Egicoccus sp. AB-alg2: one gene and its partner. The protein of the gene in region 1 interacts with the protein of each later gene in a pairwise test. Links are inferred from orthologs where the notes say so. Each region holds a gene or a part of one and is shown in the gene's direction. Other genes may lie near its edges.

Region 1 (7,071 bases):
GCCACCTCGTCGGGCCAGTCGGCCGCATCCTCCAACGGGTCGTGGAGGTCGTGGATCTCGCTGAGGAGCACGTAGCCGCGCCCGGTGGCACGGGACCACAGTTCCTGCAGTCCGGATCGGTCGACCATCATGCCCGTACCGGCCACGCTCACCCCCCGGTCATGGCCGCTTCCTCGACCACGCCCCTCTCGGCGACAGATCGCGACCCTAGCGGCATCGTGCCCGAATCGGGCCGAGCCGCCACCCGTCCGGCACGTCCCGACACCGAACCTTCAGCGGTGCTTCAGGGCCCGTCCGACGGACGCGCGACCAGGACTCAGTCGACGGTCAACTCGAGCCAGCGGTCCTCCGCCGCGCTCAGCTCGCCCTCCAGGCGCTGCAGGTCGGACTGCAACGCCGTGAGGCGTGCCACGTCGGTCGCCGCGGCGGCCATGTCGGCTTGCAGTTCGTCGCGGCGGGCCGTGAGCCGCTCGACCTGCTGCTCCAGCCGGCGGGCCTCCTTACGTGCCGCCTGCCGGGCCCGGTTGTCCTGTGCCGACGCCCGCGTCGCGCGGCTGGTCTCGGCGGCGCGCTGCTCGTCGGCCGCGGTCCGGACGCGGTGTGCCGCGCGGTAGGCCTCCCAGTCGAGGTGCTCGGTCAGCCGCCCGTTCTCGACGGCGACGATCCGGTCGGTGAGCCGGTCGAGCACGTAGCGGTCGTGGGAGGCGACGACCAGCGTGCCCTTGAAGCCGTCGAGGTGGTCCTCCAGGACGGTCAGCGTGTCGAGGTCGAGGTCGTTGGTCGGCTCGTCCAGCACCAGCACGTTGGGGGCGGCGACCAGCAGGTGCAGCAGCGCCACGCGGCGGCGCTCGCCCCCGCTCAGCAGCGACAGCGGCGTGCGCTGCAGTTGCCCGTCGAACCCGAACCGCTCGGCGAGCCGGTGGGCGGGCAGCGTCTCGCCGTTGGCCAGCGGCACGAACGCGGCGATGTCCAGCACCGTCTCCAGCACGGTGCGCTCCTCGCCGGCCGCGTCCGCGGCGGTGCCGTGCTCCTGCTCGTAGAGGCCGAGCTCCACGGTGGTGCCGGTGCGGACCTCGCCGGCGTCGGGAGCGAGGCGGCCCGCCAGCACGTGCAGCAGCGTGGTCTTGCCGGCGCCGTTCGGGCCGACGATCCCGACCCGCTCACCGGGACCGATGCCGAGGTCGACGCGGCCCAGGACGGTGCGCCCGCCACGCGCCACGCTGACCTCACGCAGGTCGAGCACGTCGTTGCCCAGCCGGGTCCGGCCGGTGCCCAGATCCAGCGGCGTGGCCTCGGTGTCACCGGCAGCGGCGTCGCGGAGCACCTCGACCTGCTCGACGCGGAACCTCGGCTTCGAGGTGCGGGCCTTCGGGCCGCGGCGCAACCAGGCGATCTCCTTGCGCAGCAGGTTGCGGGCCCGGGCCGTCGAGCGCTCGCGCATGGCCGCACGCTCGGCGCGGGCCTCCAGCAGCGAGGAATACGACCCCTCGTGCCAGTGGACGCGCTGGTCCGCGAGGTCGAGCATGCGGTTGGCGAGCCGCTCCAGCACGTAGCGGTCGTGGGTCACCAGCAGCAGCCCGCTTCCGCGGCGGTGTAGCTCACCCTCGAGCCAGTCGATCGTGTCCACGTCGAGGTGGTTGGTCGGTTCGTCGAGGATCAGCAGGTCGGAGGGCGCCAGCAGGGTCTGCGCGACGGCCACGCGGCGGCGCTGGCCGCCGGACATCTGCGCGGTCGACTGCCCGGGGTCGACGCCCAGCACGTCGAGCAGGCGCTCGGCCTCGTGCGCCGCGGCCGTCGGGTCGCCGGCCAGCACCACGTCCAGGGCCTGCCGGTCGTCGAACCTCGGCTCCTGGGCGAGGAACCCGATCCGCAGGCCGCTGCGGGGGATCACGCTGCCCACGTCGGGGGCGCGCTGACCGGCGACGATCCGGAGCAGCGTGGTCTTGCCGGAGCCGTTGGGACCGACCACGCCGACCCGGTCGTCGGAGGTCAGGCCGAAGGAGGCGTCGGCGAAGAGGATCCGGCCCTCGACGGACGCCGTCACGGAATCGACGGACACCAGGTGCATGGCGGCGCAGGGTAGGCTCGCCGGCTCGCCACCGCCGTTTCCGTGAGGCCCGCGTGATCAGCCTGTCCGGTGTCGGCGTCACCATCGGCGCGCGCACTCTGTTCGCCGACGTGTCGCTGCGCTTCCCGCCCGGCCGACGGGTCGCGCTCGTCGGTGGCAACGGGGCGGGCAAGACCACGCTGCTCAACGTGGTGGTGGGCAACCGCGAGCCGGACCAGGGCACCGTCAGCCGGCCCAAGGACCTGCGCATCGGCTGGCTGCCGCAGGACGTCGTCGACGCCGTGGGGGAGTCGGGGACCGTCCTGGAACACGTGCTCGAGGGCGCGTCGCACATCCTGCGCTTCGAGACGGAACTGCGGGACCTGGAACGCCGGATCGAGACCACCGTCGACGAGGGCCGACAGGAACGGCTGCTGGTCCGCCACGCCGAGGTACAGGACCGCTTCCAGCAACTCGGCGGCTACGAGGTCGAGGCGGAGGCACACCGGGTCCTGGCGGGGCTCGGTTTCGCGGCCGACGACGCGGAGCGCCCCACGGGGGAGCTGTCGGGTGGCTGGCGGGTGCGCGTGGCGCTGGCGCGCCTGCTGCTGGCCAGACCCGACCTGCTGGTGCTCGACGAGCCGACCAACCACCTCGACCTCGACACCATCGCCTGGTTGGAGCAGACGCTGGCCGAACTGCCCGGCGGGCTGCTGTTCGTGAGCCACGACCGCGACTTCATCGACGCGGTGGCCGACCGCATCGTGGAGGTCGCCGCCGGGACGGCCACCGAGTACGTGGTCCGGGGCGGGACCACCGCCGCCGAGCAGGGCGGGTTCGAGTCGTTCGTGCTGCAGCGCGAGGAGCGGCTGGCCCAGCTGCGCGCCGCCAAGGCGCAGCAGGACCGCCAACTCGCCCAGACCGAACGGTTCATCGAGCGCTTCCGCTACAAGGCCAGCAAGGCCCGGCAGGTCCAGTCGCGGATCAAGGCGCTCGACCGGGTGCAGCGCGTCGACATCCCGGACCACCGCCAGCTCGTCGCCCGGTTCCAGTTCCCGGCGCCGAGACGCTCCGGCCGGGTCGTGGCCGAGTTGAGCAGCGTGCGAGTGGCCTACGGCGACACGGTCGTGCTCGACGGTGTGGACCTGGCGGTCGAGCGCGGCCGCAAGGTGGCGATGATCGGCCCGAACGGTGCCGGCAAGACCACGCTGCTGCGCCTGCTGGCCGGGACGTTGGACGCGGACGCCGGCGAGGTGACGCTCGGGCACAACGTCGACGTGGCGGTCGTCGACCAGCACCAGGCCGAGGTGCTCGACCTGTCGCGCACGGTCCTGGAGGAGTTCCGCACGGCGCTGGGCGAGCGGCACCGGCAGCTCAACCACCGCTCGATGCTGGGGGCGTTCGGGTTCCCCGGCGACCTCGCGGATCGCCGGGTCGGGGAGCTGTCCGGCGGCGAGCGCACCCGGCTGGGGCTGGCCAAGGCGATGACCTCGCCGGTCAACCTGCTGCTGCTCGACGAGCCGACCAACCACCTCGACCTCGCCAGCCGCGACGTGCTCGAGGACGCGTTGCTGGCCTACCCGGGCACGGTGCTGCTGATCACCCACGACCGGCACGTGATTCGCGGTGTCGCCGACGCGATCGTCGAGGTCGGCCACGGCCGGGCACGCTGGTTCGACGGCACCTACGAGGAACTGCAGTGGCGGCGCGACGGTGGCGAGGGCGCCGCTGCCACGCCGACCAGCCGCCGTGCCGACGGTGCGGCCGGTGCCGGGCGTGCGGGCGGTCCGGGCGGTGTCGGCGGTGCAGGCGGTGTCGGTGGTGCGGGCGGTCCGGGCGGCGACAAGCGCCGGAATGCGGACGGCAAGCGCCGCGAGGCCGAACGCCGCAACGCCCGGCACCGCGCCACGAAGGACCTTCGCCGTGAGGTGACGAAGCTCGAGGACGAGCTGTCGACGGTCGAGGCACGGATCGCGGAGCTCACCCGTGAGCTGGCCGACCCCGACGTCTACGGCGATGGCGAGCGCGTCAAGCAGCTGGTGACCGAGCACGGCGAGGCCAAGGACCGCGCCGCCACGCTGCTGACGGCGTGGGAGCGGGCGCAACTGCGCCTCGAGGCGGCCGAGGCGGAGGTCGAGGCCGCCTTCGACGCCTGACCGTCCGTCCCAGGGGACGCGTAACCGCCGCGTGTCCGCCTCGTTGGTCCCGAAGAGCGCCCGGGGTGCCTTCCTCTCGCCCGGGCGGGAGAGCGGGAGCGACATGGGACGTAGGCGGCTCTTGGCGGTGCTGACGGCGATGGTCGTCGCGACCGGTCTGCACGTCGTGCCGGCGTCGGCACAGACGGTCGGCCTGCCCGGCCTCGGCGAGGTGAAGGTCGACACGTCGGATGGTGTGAAGGTCGGCGTCGACCTCGACGTGGAGCTCACCGACGACGCGAAGCTGGACCCGGAGGTCGGCGTCGGGGTCGGCAAGGACGGCCCCGAGGTGGACGTCGGTGGCGGCGTCGCCGTCGGTGAACGCAAGGTCGACCTCGGTCGGTCCAAAGCGCCCGAGCCCTCGCCGAAGCCGTCGCCGTCGCCCGAGTCGCCACCTCCGCCGTCGCCACGCGACACCGACCGTGGCGAGCGTCCCCGCGCGGATGAGGGCGCGGCGGCCGCGGCCGGGCCGGGTTCCAAGGCGGACGGCGGCCGCGTCGTCGCTGCCGGGGACGCCGAGGGATGGACGCCGCGCCGCGCCGCCCAGTTCGAGGCGTTCCGCGCGATCCGGGGTCAGGACGTGGACCTGGGTGTCGCCGGCGGCTCGGCCGTCCTGCCCGGGGTCGAGCTCGCGCCCCGGCGGGCCCAGGCACCGGGCAGTGCGCACGACACCGGGCACCCGTTCGACGCGCCGGAGATCGCTCCCGGACTCGCGCCGGGCGTGACGGCGGCCGGGCCGGACGCGGCCACCGGCGCCACGTTGGCCGCCTCGCCGGTCGCGGGCGGCCCGGTCGCGCAGGTCCCGCTCGCGTTGCAGGTGCTCACCGGCATGCTGGTGGCCGGGACCGCCCTGGCCTGGCACGTCACCCGCCGCGAGCTCGGCTGGGCACTGTCGGGGCTGCGCCGAGTCCGCTGACCGGTCCGCGCCCACCCGCCCTGCGCCGACCCGCGCCCCACCCACCGGCCCCGCCTCACTCACCGCCCACACCCACCGGCCCTGCCTGACCGCTCGGCACCGACGCGCTCCCACCAGCCGCCGTCCCGCCCACGCGCTCGCGGCACGTCCGCGGGACGGCCACGTCGGAACCCGCCCCTCCGCTCCCGGGGGCGGGTTCTGACGTTCGTGTCACGTTGCGACGCCCGGAACGGATGCGCGAACATCGTTCCGTCGTGGGAGGCGGCATCGCGGCCGCGTCCCGCACCTGGCCCGCTTCCTTCCGCGAGAGAAAGCCGCTGACGTGCCCGAGCTCGACGACGCCTACTACGTCGATGGCGTCCGCCTGCCCATCGGCCGCGCGAAGGACACCGGCTACTACGCCGGCACCCGCGCCGACGACCTGTCCGTGCGTGCGATCCGAGCCCTGCTCGACCGCAACCCGTCCGTGCCGCCCGACCGCATCGACGACGTCGTGTGGGCCGCAACGGCGCAGGTGGGGGACCAGGGCCTGACACTCGGTCGCTCCCTGGCGATCCTGGCGGGCCTCGGCAAGCAGGTGCCCGGCTACGCGCTCGACCGCATGTGCGCCGGGGCGCTGACCGCCATCGTCAACGCCGGCAACGCCATCCGGGTCGGCGCGCAGGACCTGGTGCTGGCCGGCGGTGTCGAGCACATGGGCCACCACCCGATGGGCGCCGAGGTGGACCCCAATCCGCGCTTCCTGTCGGACAAGCTGGTCGACCCGTCCGCCCTGGTGATGGGCAACACGGCCGAGAACCTGCACGACGAATTCCCCCACGTGACGCGCGAGCGCTGCGACGCGTACGCGCTGGGGTCCCAGGAGCGGGTCGGCAAGGCGCAGGCGGACGGCGTCTTCGACACCCACGTCGTCCCGGCGACGGTGTGGTCGGTCGAGGAGGGCTGGAAGGTCGTCCGCGTCGACGAGCACCCGCGCCCCGGTACGACCATGGACGACCTCGCCAAGCTGCGTTCGCCGTTCCGTGCCGGCGGGTACGTCACGGCCGGCAACGCCGCCGGGCTGAACGACGGGGCCGGTGGCGTGCTACTCGCGTCGGGCGCCGCGGTCGCCGAGTACGGGCTCACGCCCACGATGCGCCTGCGCGACTACGCCTTCGTCGGGGTGGAGCCGGAGACGATGGGGTCCGGGCCGATCCCCGCCACCGAGAAGCTGCTGGCGCGCACCGGGCTGTCCATCGACGACCTCGACGTCATCGACATGAACGAGGCGTTCGCGGTCCAGTGCGTCGCGTTCCTCGACCACTTCGGACTCCCGCTGGACGCCGCGCACGTCAATCCCTACGGCGGGGCCATCGCGATGGGGCACCCGCTGGCCTTCTCCGGCGCGCGGCTGGCGATGGAGGTGGCGACCTGGTTCCAGCGCAACCCCGACGCGCGCCTCGGGCTGACCACCATGTGCGTCGGCCTGGGCATGGGCGCGGCCGTCCTGTGGGAGCGGGTGTGACGCGGGTCACACCGACGACGACGATTCCAGGAGTGACCCGATGAGCGACACCTACACCCGTTTCAAGCTGACGTACACCCCTCTCGGCGCTCGATCCGCGTACGACGACTCGCCTGCCGCCGGGCGCCTGGCGATCCTGACCATGGACAACGGCCGGGACTACAAGAAGCCCAACACGTTCGGCGAGCAGGCGCTCAACTCGCTGTCCGAGGCCTTGGACGAGCTCGAGTCCCAGACCGACGTGAAGGGGCTGCTGCTCACCGGCAAGCAGTTCATCTTCGCGGTCGGTGCGGACCTCACCAGCTTCGCCGGCATGGACGCCGACGGCGCCCGCGCCGGCGGTCAGGGCGGGCACGCCGTCTTCGCCCGCATCATGGACCTGCCGTTCCCGACGCTGGCCGCCATCAAC
Region 2 (5,088 bases), on another replicon or contig:
TCTGGCGTTGCTCACCGGCGAAGACGTCGCTCTCGGTCAGCAGCCACCAGCCGCCGTAGGCGACCCCGGCCAGGGCACAGAGCGCGAGGATCGCGACGAGGAGGTCTTTCATGGCCAGCCCCTCCCTGCTCCCGCCGTGGCCGGACGGCGACGGTACCGCGCGGGCACGCCGGGACGGGGTCGGCCGACCGCGACGGGGCTTGACGTGTGCGGTGGCGCCGGGTCCACTCGACAGGTGGCAGCGGAGGCCCTTCGTCCGGCTGCCCTCGTCGTGTCGCTGCGTTCCTGCTGCGCGCGCCCGGTGCGTGGCCGTGCGCGGATCGTGAGCGACGCCTCCGCCGCTCTACCCTCTTGCTCACGTCGCCCCGGAGCACGAACGCCGACATGGCCAACCAACCCACGTCCTCGTCCCAGTCGGAGCTGAACGCCTGGCTCGTCGAGGAGATGTACGAGCAGTACCGCGAGAACCCCGACGCGCTGTCGAAGTCCTGGCGCGACTTCTTCGCGGACTACCGCCCCGAGGACCAGAACCGCGGCGGCAACGGCGCGAAGCGGTCCGACGGCGCGCCGACGAAGGAGGCCGCGGCACCCAGCGGCAACGGCAAGGGGCCAGACGTCGCCAAGGCCGCCCCGACGGTCGCCGACGACGACCCGACCGCCACCCGCATCCGCGGGGTCGGTGCCCGCATCGTGGAGAACATGGAGACCTCGCTCGGGGTCCCCACCGCGACCTCCGTGCGCGACGTGCCGGCCAAGCTGCTCGAGGTGAACCGGCGCATCATCAACAACTACCTGCGCCGCACCCGCGGGGGCAAGGTCTCCTTCACGCACCTGATCGCCTACGCCATGGTCAAGGCGGTCGAGGCCGTGCCGGCCATGAAGTCCAGCTACGGCGAGACGCAGGACGGCAAGCCGGCCGTGCGGCGTCCGGAGCACTTCGGGCTCGGGCTCGCCGTCGACGTGGAGAACAAGGACGGCTCGCGCAGCCTGCTGGTGCCCGTGATCCAGGACGCGGATGCGCTCGCGTTCGACGAGTTCCTGCGGGCCTACGAGGACATCATCCGCAAGATCCGCACCGGCAAGCTCGACCCCGCGATGTTCTCCGGCGGCACCATCACGGTCACCAACCCGGGCACGATCGGCACGGTCCACTCGATCCCGCGGCTGATGTCCGGGCAGGCGGCCATCCTCGGTGTCGGCTCGATCGACTACCCGGCGGGCTACCAGGCCGCCGACCCGCGCACGATCGCGAAGCTCGGCGTGTCCAAGGTCATCACGCTGACCTCGACCTACGACCACCGCGTCATCCAGGGCGCGGAGTCGGGGCTGTTCCTGAAGCGCGTCCACGAGCTGCTGCTCGGTGAGCACGGCTTCTACGACGAGGTGTTCGCCGCGCTCGGGCTGCCCTACGAGCCGGCGCGCTGGCGCCCGGACTCGACCCACTTCGACGACGAGACCGACCTGCTCACCAAGCAGAGCAAGGTCGACGCGCTCGCCAACATGTACCGGGTGCGCGGTCACCTCATCGCCGACCTCGACCCGCTGCGTCTGCAGCCCAGGGCGATGCACAACGAGCTCGACCCGACCTACTACGGACTCTCGATCTGGGACCTCGACCGAGAGTTCGTCACCGACATCGGCGGGCGGACGCGGCGGCTCGAGCTGCAGAAGATCCTCGGCGTCCTGCGCGACGCGTACTGCCGCACCATCGGCATCGAGTACGGCCACGTGCTCGACCCCGATCAGAAGCGCTGGATCCGCGACAAGGTCGAGGGCGTCTCCGAGGACGTGCCGGCCGAGGACCAGCTGTGGATCCTCGAGCGGCTGAACGCCGCCGAGGCGTTCGAGTCGTTCCTGCACACCAAGTACGTCGGCCAGAAGCGCTTCGGCATCGAGGGTGGCGAGAGCCTGATTCCGCTGCTCGACGCCGTCTGCGAGGCCGCGGCCGACGACCCCGACGTCCTCGACATCGTGATGGGCATGGCCCACCGCGGGCGCCTGAACGTGCTGTCGAACATCGTCGGCAAGTCGTACCACCAGATCTTCGGCGAGTTCGAGGGGCACATCGACCCCGACACGGTCCAGGGCTCCGGCGACGTCAAGTACCACCTCGGTACCCACGGCGTGTACGAGGCCCGCTCCGGCAACACCGTCGAGCTGCACCTGCCGCCCAACCCCTCGCACCTCGAGGCCGTCAACCCGGTGGTCGAGGGCATCTCCCGGGCGAAGCAGGACCGCTACGACCGCGGTCAGGACGGCGTGTTCCCGGTCCTGCCGTTGCTGATGCACGGCGACGCCGCGTTCGCCGGCCAGGGCGTCGTGGCGGAGACGCTCAACCTCTCGCAGCTGCGGGGGTACCGCACCGGCGGCACCATCCACGTGGTGATCAACAACCAGGTCGGGTTCACGACCTCGCCGCACGCGGCCCGCTCGTCGTACTACGCCACGGACGTCGCGAAGACCGTCCACGCGCCGATCCTGCACGTCAACGGCGACGACCCCGAGGCGGTCGTGCGCGTGGCACGGCTGGCGTACGAGTACCGCCAGGAGTTCCACCGCGACATCGTCATCGACCTCGTCTGCTACCGGCGTCACGGCCACAACGAGGCGGACGACCCGTCGTTCACCCAGCCGCAGATGTACGAGGTGATCGACAACCTGCGCTCGGTCCGCAAGCTGTACACCGAGCGCCTGGTCCGCCGCGGTGACATCTCGATCGAGCAGGCCGAGGAGTTCCTGGAGGACTTCGAGAGTCGGCTCGAGGAGGCGTTCGCGTCCACGAAGCAGGCCGCCCCGCCGGAACCGCCCAAGGCGATCCGTCCCGAGGAGTCGACCTCGTTGCTGCCGCCGGCGGAGACCGGCGTGGCCAAGGAGACCCTGGACCGCATCGCCGCCAACCAGTTCGACGTGCCGGACGGCTTCACGCGCCACCCCAAGCTGGACCGCATCTTCAAGAAGGCCCGGGAGCGCTACGAGTCCGGCTCGATCGACTGGGCGCTGGGCGAGACCCTCGCGTTCGGGTCGCTGCTGCTCGAGGGCAACAACGTGCGTCTGGCCGGTCAGGACTCGCGGCGCGGCACCTTCTCGCAGCGCCACGCGGTCCAGGTCGACTTCCGCTCCGGTGAGGAGCACCTGCCGCTGCAGCACCTCGCGGACGAGCAGGGCAAGTTCTTCATCTACGACTCGCTGCTCAGCGAGTACGCCGCGGTCGGCTTCGAATACGGCTACTCGGTGGAGGACAAGGCCTCGCTGGTGGCCTGGGAGGCGCAGTTCGGCGACTTCGTCAACGGCGCCCAGATCATCATCGACCAGTTCATCGTCGCCGCCGAGGACAAGTGGGGCGAGACCTCCGGGCTGGTCATGCTGCTGCCCCACGGCTACGAGGGGCAGGGTCCCGAGCACAGCTCCGGGCGCATCGAACGGTTCCTGACGCTGTGCGCCGAGGACAACATCCAGGTCGTCAACGCGACCACCTCGGCGCAGTACTTCCACGTCCTGCGCCGCCAGCTGCACCGCGAGGTGCGCAAGCCGCTGATCATCTTCACGCCGAAGTCGCTGCTGCGTTCACCCAACGCCTTCTCCGACATCGGTGAGTTCACGTCGGGTTCGTTCCGTGAGACGTTGGACGACCCGGCCTGGGACCAGCGGGACAAGGCCGAGGCCCGCGCGGTCGTGCTCTGCGCGGGCAAGGTCGCCTACGACGTCATGAAGGCACGCAACGAGCGCGAGCTGCCGGTGGCGGTGGTCCGGGTCGAGCAGCTCTACCCGTTCCCCGGCGAGCAGATCCGCGACGTCCTCGCGGGCTACCCGAACGCCCAGGACGTCGTCTGGGTCCAGGAGGAGCCGGCGAACATGGGGGCGTGGGGCTTCGTGGACGGGCGCCTGTGGAATCTGCTCGACGAGCTCGGCGGGGACCGCCAGCTGCGCAGCGCGGCCCGCGTCCCGTCGGCGTCGCCGGCGGCCGGCCAGCACGTCGTCCACGAACAGGAGCTCGAACAGCTCCTCGGCGACACCCTCGACCCCGTCCCGACGGACTGACCGAACCGCGAAGCACCGCACGACGCCCCGGCCGTTCCCGGCCGGGGCGTCGCCCGTCCCCAGCCCCCCACCAGTCACGGTTTCCGTCGCCGGTGCGGGAAACCCCTGCTCCGGCGCTGTCACCGCCCGGCTCCGCGGACGGTTTCCGTCGTGGGTGACGGAAACCCCTGCTCCGGCGCTGTCACCGCCCGGCTCCGCGGACGGTTTTCGTCGCCGGCGCGGGAAACCGACGGCCAGGCCCGGACGACGGGACCTGGCGCCGGTGGCTCAGAAGCGGGGCGAGCGGACGGCGACCGGAGGAGTGACGCCGAGCTCGTGGGCCCGCACCGTGAGGCTGGCAACCATCGTGCTGAACAACGACATCGGCTCGTCGATGTCCGCCTTCGTGACATACCCGAGCCGAATCCCTTCGCGTCGGAGTTCCGCGTCCCGCTCGTCGTCGGCGATGCGCCGTGCGACGTGCTCGTGGTCCACCCTGCCGAGATACTCGTAACCGAAACGACAGCGGCGGCAGAAGAAGTCGACCCGGCGCCGGGGTGTCACCCATACCTGCGGGTCGAAGCCCGGCTCGAAGCAAGAGACGAAGGGCCACAGCAACCGCTCGCCTTCGGACTCGATGCGGTCGCCGCCGGCTGCATCCAGCACCTGCTCCAGGACGTCGGCGCCCGGCGCGATCTCGCGGAGTCGGGCGATCCGTCGACGGAGCCGATCCACCGTCACCTTCCCCGTTCCACGAAGGTGGTCCCACGCCACTCGCAGTTCGCGATCACTCACCTCCGAACGGAATGCGGCACTGTCGATCAGCGCATCGAGGGGGCCGGCGACCCGCACGGCCCCGTACGCCGTGGTGCCTCGACGTGGCGCCAGATCCGGGCGATGGTGGAAATCGACGTTCTGGAGCCAGCGATGCCGAGCCGTGAGGATCTCGAACGCCTAGGCGCCGACGAAGCCCGGCACCGCGTAGAGCCCGAGAGCCACGGGGCCGGTGACGCAGCCCTGCGGCCGTGCTCGGAGGGCGGCCGCGAAGGCAGGCTGTTCGGGCAGCACCGC

Evidence for each region.
Region 2: the proteins of ACERM0_RS10135 (region 1) and ACERM0_RS20605 interact in binary tests that used the Escherichia coli proteins (3 or more experiments, as listed by UniProt). The link is inferred for Egicoccus sp. AB-alg2 from one-to-one orthologs.

The regions. Positions count from the first base shown.
Region 1 is NZ_JBGUAX010000005.1:38,875-45,945, reverse strand. The notes cover bases 1,753-4,662. They hold ACERM0_RS10135 (ABC-F family ATP-binding cassette domain-containing protein), read left to right. Parts: upstream 1,753-2,121; coding sequence 2,122-4,203; downstream 4,204-4,662. Other genes in these bases: ACERM0_RS10130 (hypothetical protein), read left to right, coding at 4,307-4,662; ACERM0_RS10140 (ABC-F family ATP-binding cassette domain-containing protein), read right to left, coding at 1,753-2,068. In the rest of the region: ACERM0_RS10145 (sigma-70 family RNA polymerase sigma factor), read right to left, coding at 1-131; more of ACERM0_RS10140, read right to left, coding at 317-1,752; more of ACERM0_RS10130, read left to right, coding at 4,663-5,158; ACERM0_RS10125 (acetyl-CoA C-acyltransferase), read left to right, coding at 5,481-6,662; ACERM0_RS10120 (3-hydroxyacyl-CoA dehydrogenase NAD-binding domain-containing protein), read left to right, coding at 6,703-7,071. UniProt on the Escherichia coli protein: Genetic data indicate it may be involved in ribosome assembly or function.
Region 2 is NZ_JBGUAX010000012.1:103,448-108,535, forward strand. What follows is about bases 1-4,238. They hold ACERM0_RS20605 (multifunctional oxoglutarate decarboxylase/oxoglutarate dehydrogenase thiamine pyrophosphate-binding subunit/dihydrolipoyllysine-residue succinyltransferase subunit), read left to right. Parts: upstream 1-384; coding sequence 385-4,038; downstream 4,039-4,238. Other genes in these bases: ACERM0_RS20600 (penicillin-binding transpeptidase domain-containing protein), read right to left, coding at 1-112. In the rest of the region: ACERM0_RS20610 (hypothetical protein), read right to left, coding at 4,306-4,869; ACERM0_RS20615 (hypothetical protein), read right to left, coding at 4,972-5,088. UniProt on the Escherichia coli protein: E1 component of the 2-oxoglutarate dehydrogenase (OGDH) complex which catalyzes the decarboxylation of 2-oxoglutarate, the first step in the conversion of 2-oxoglutarate to succinyl-CoA and CO(2).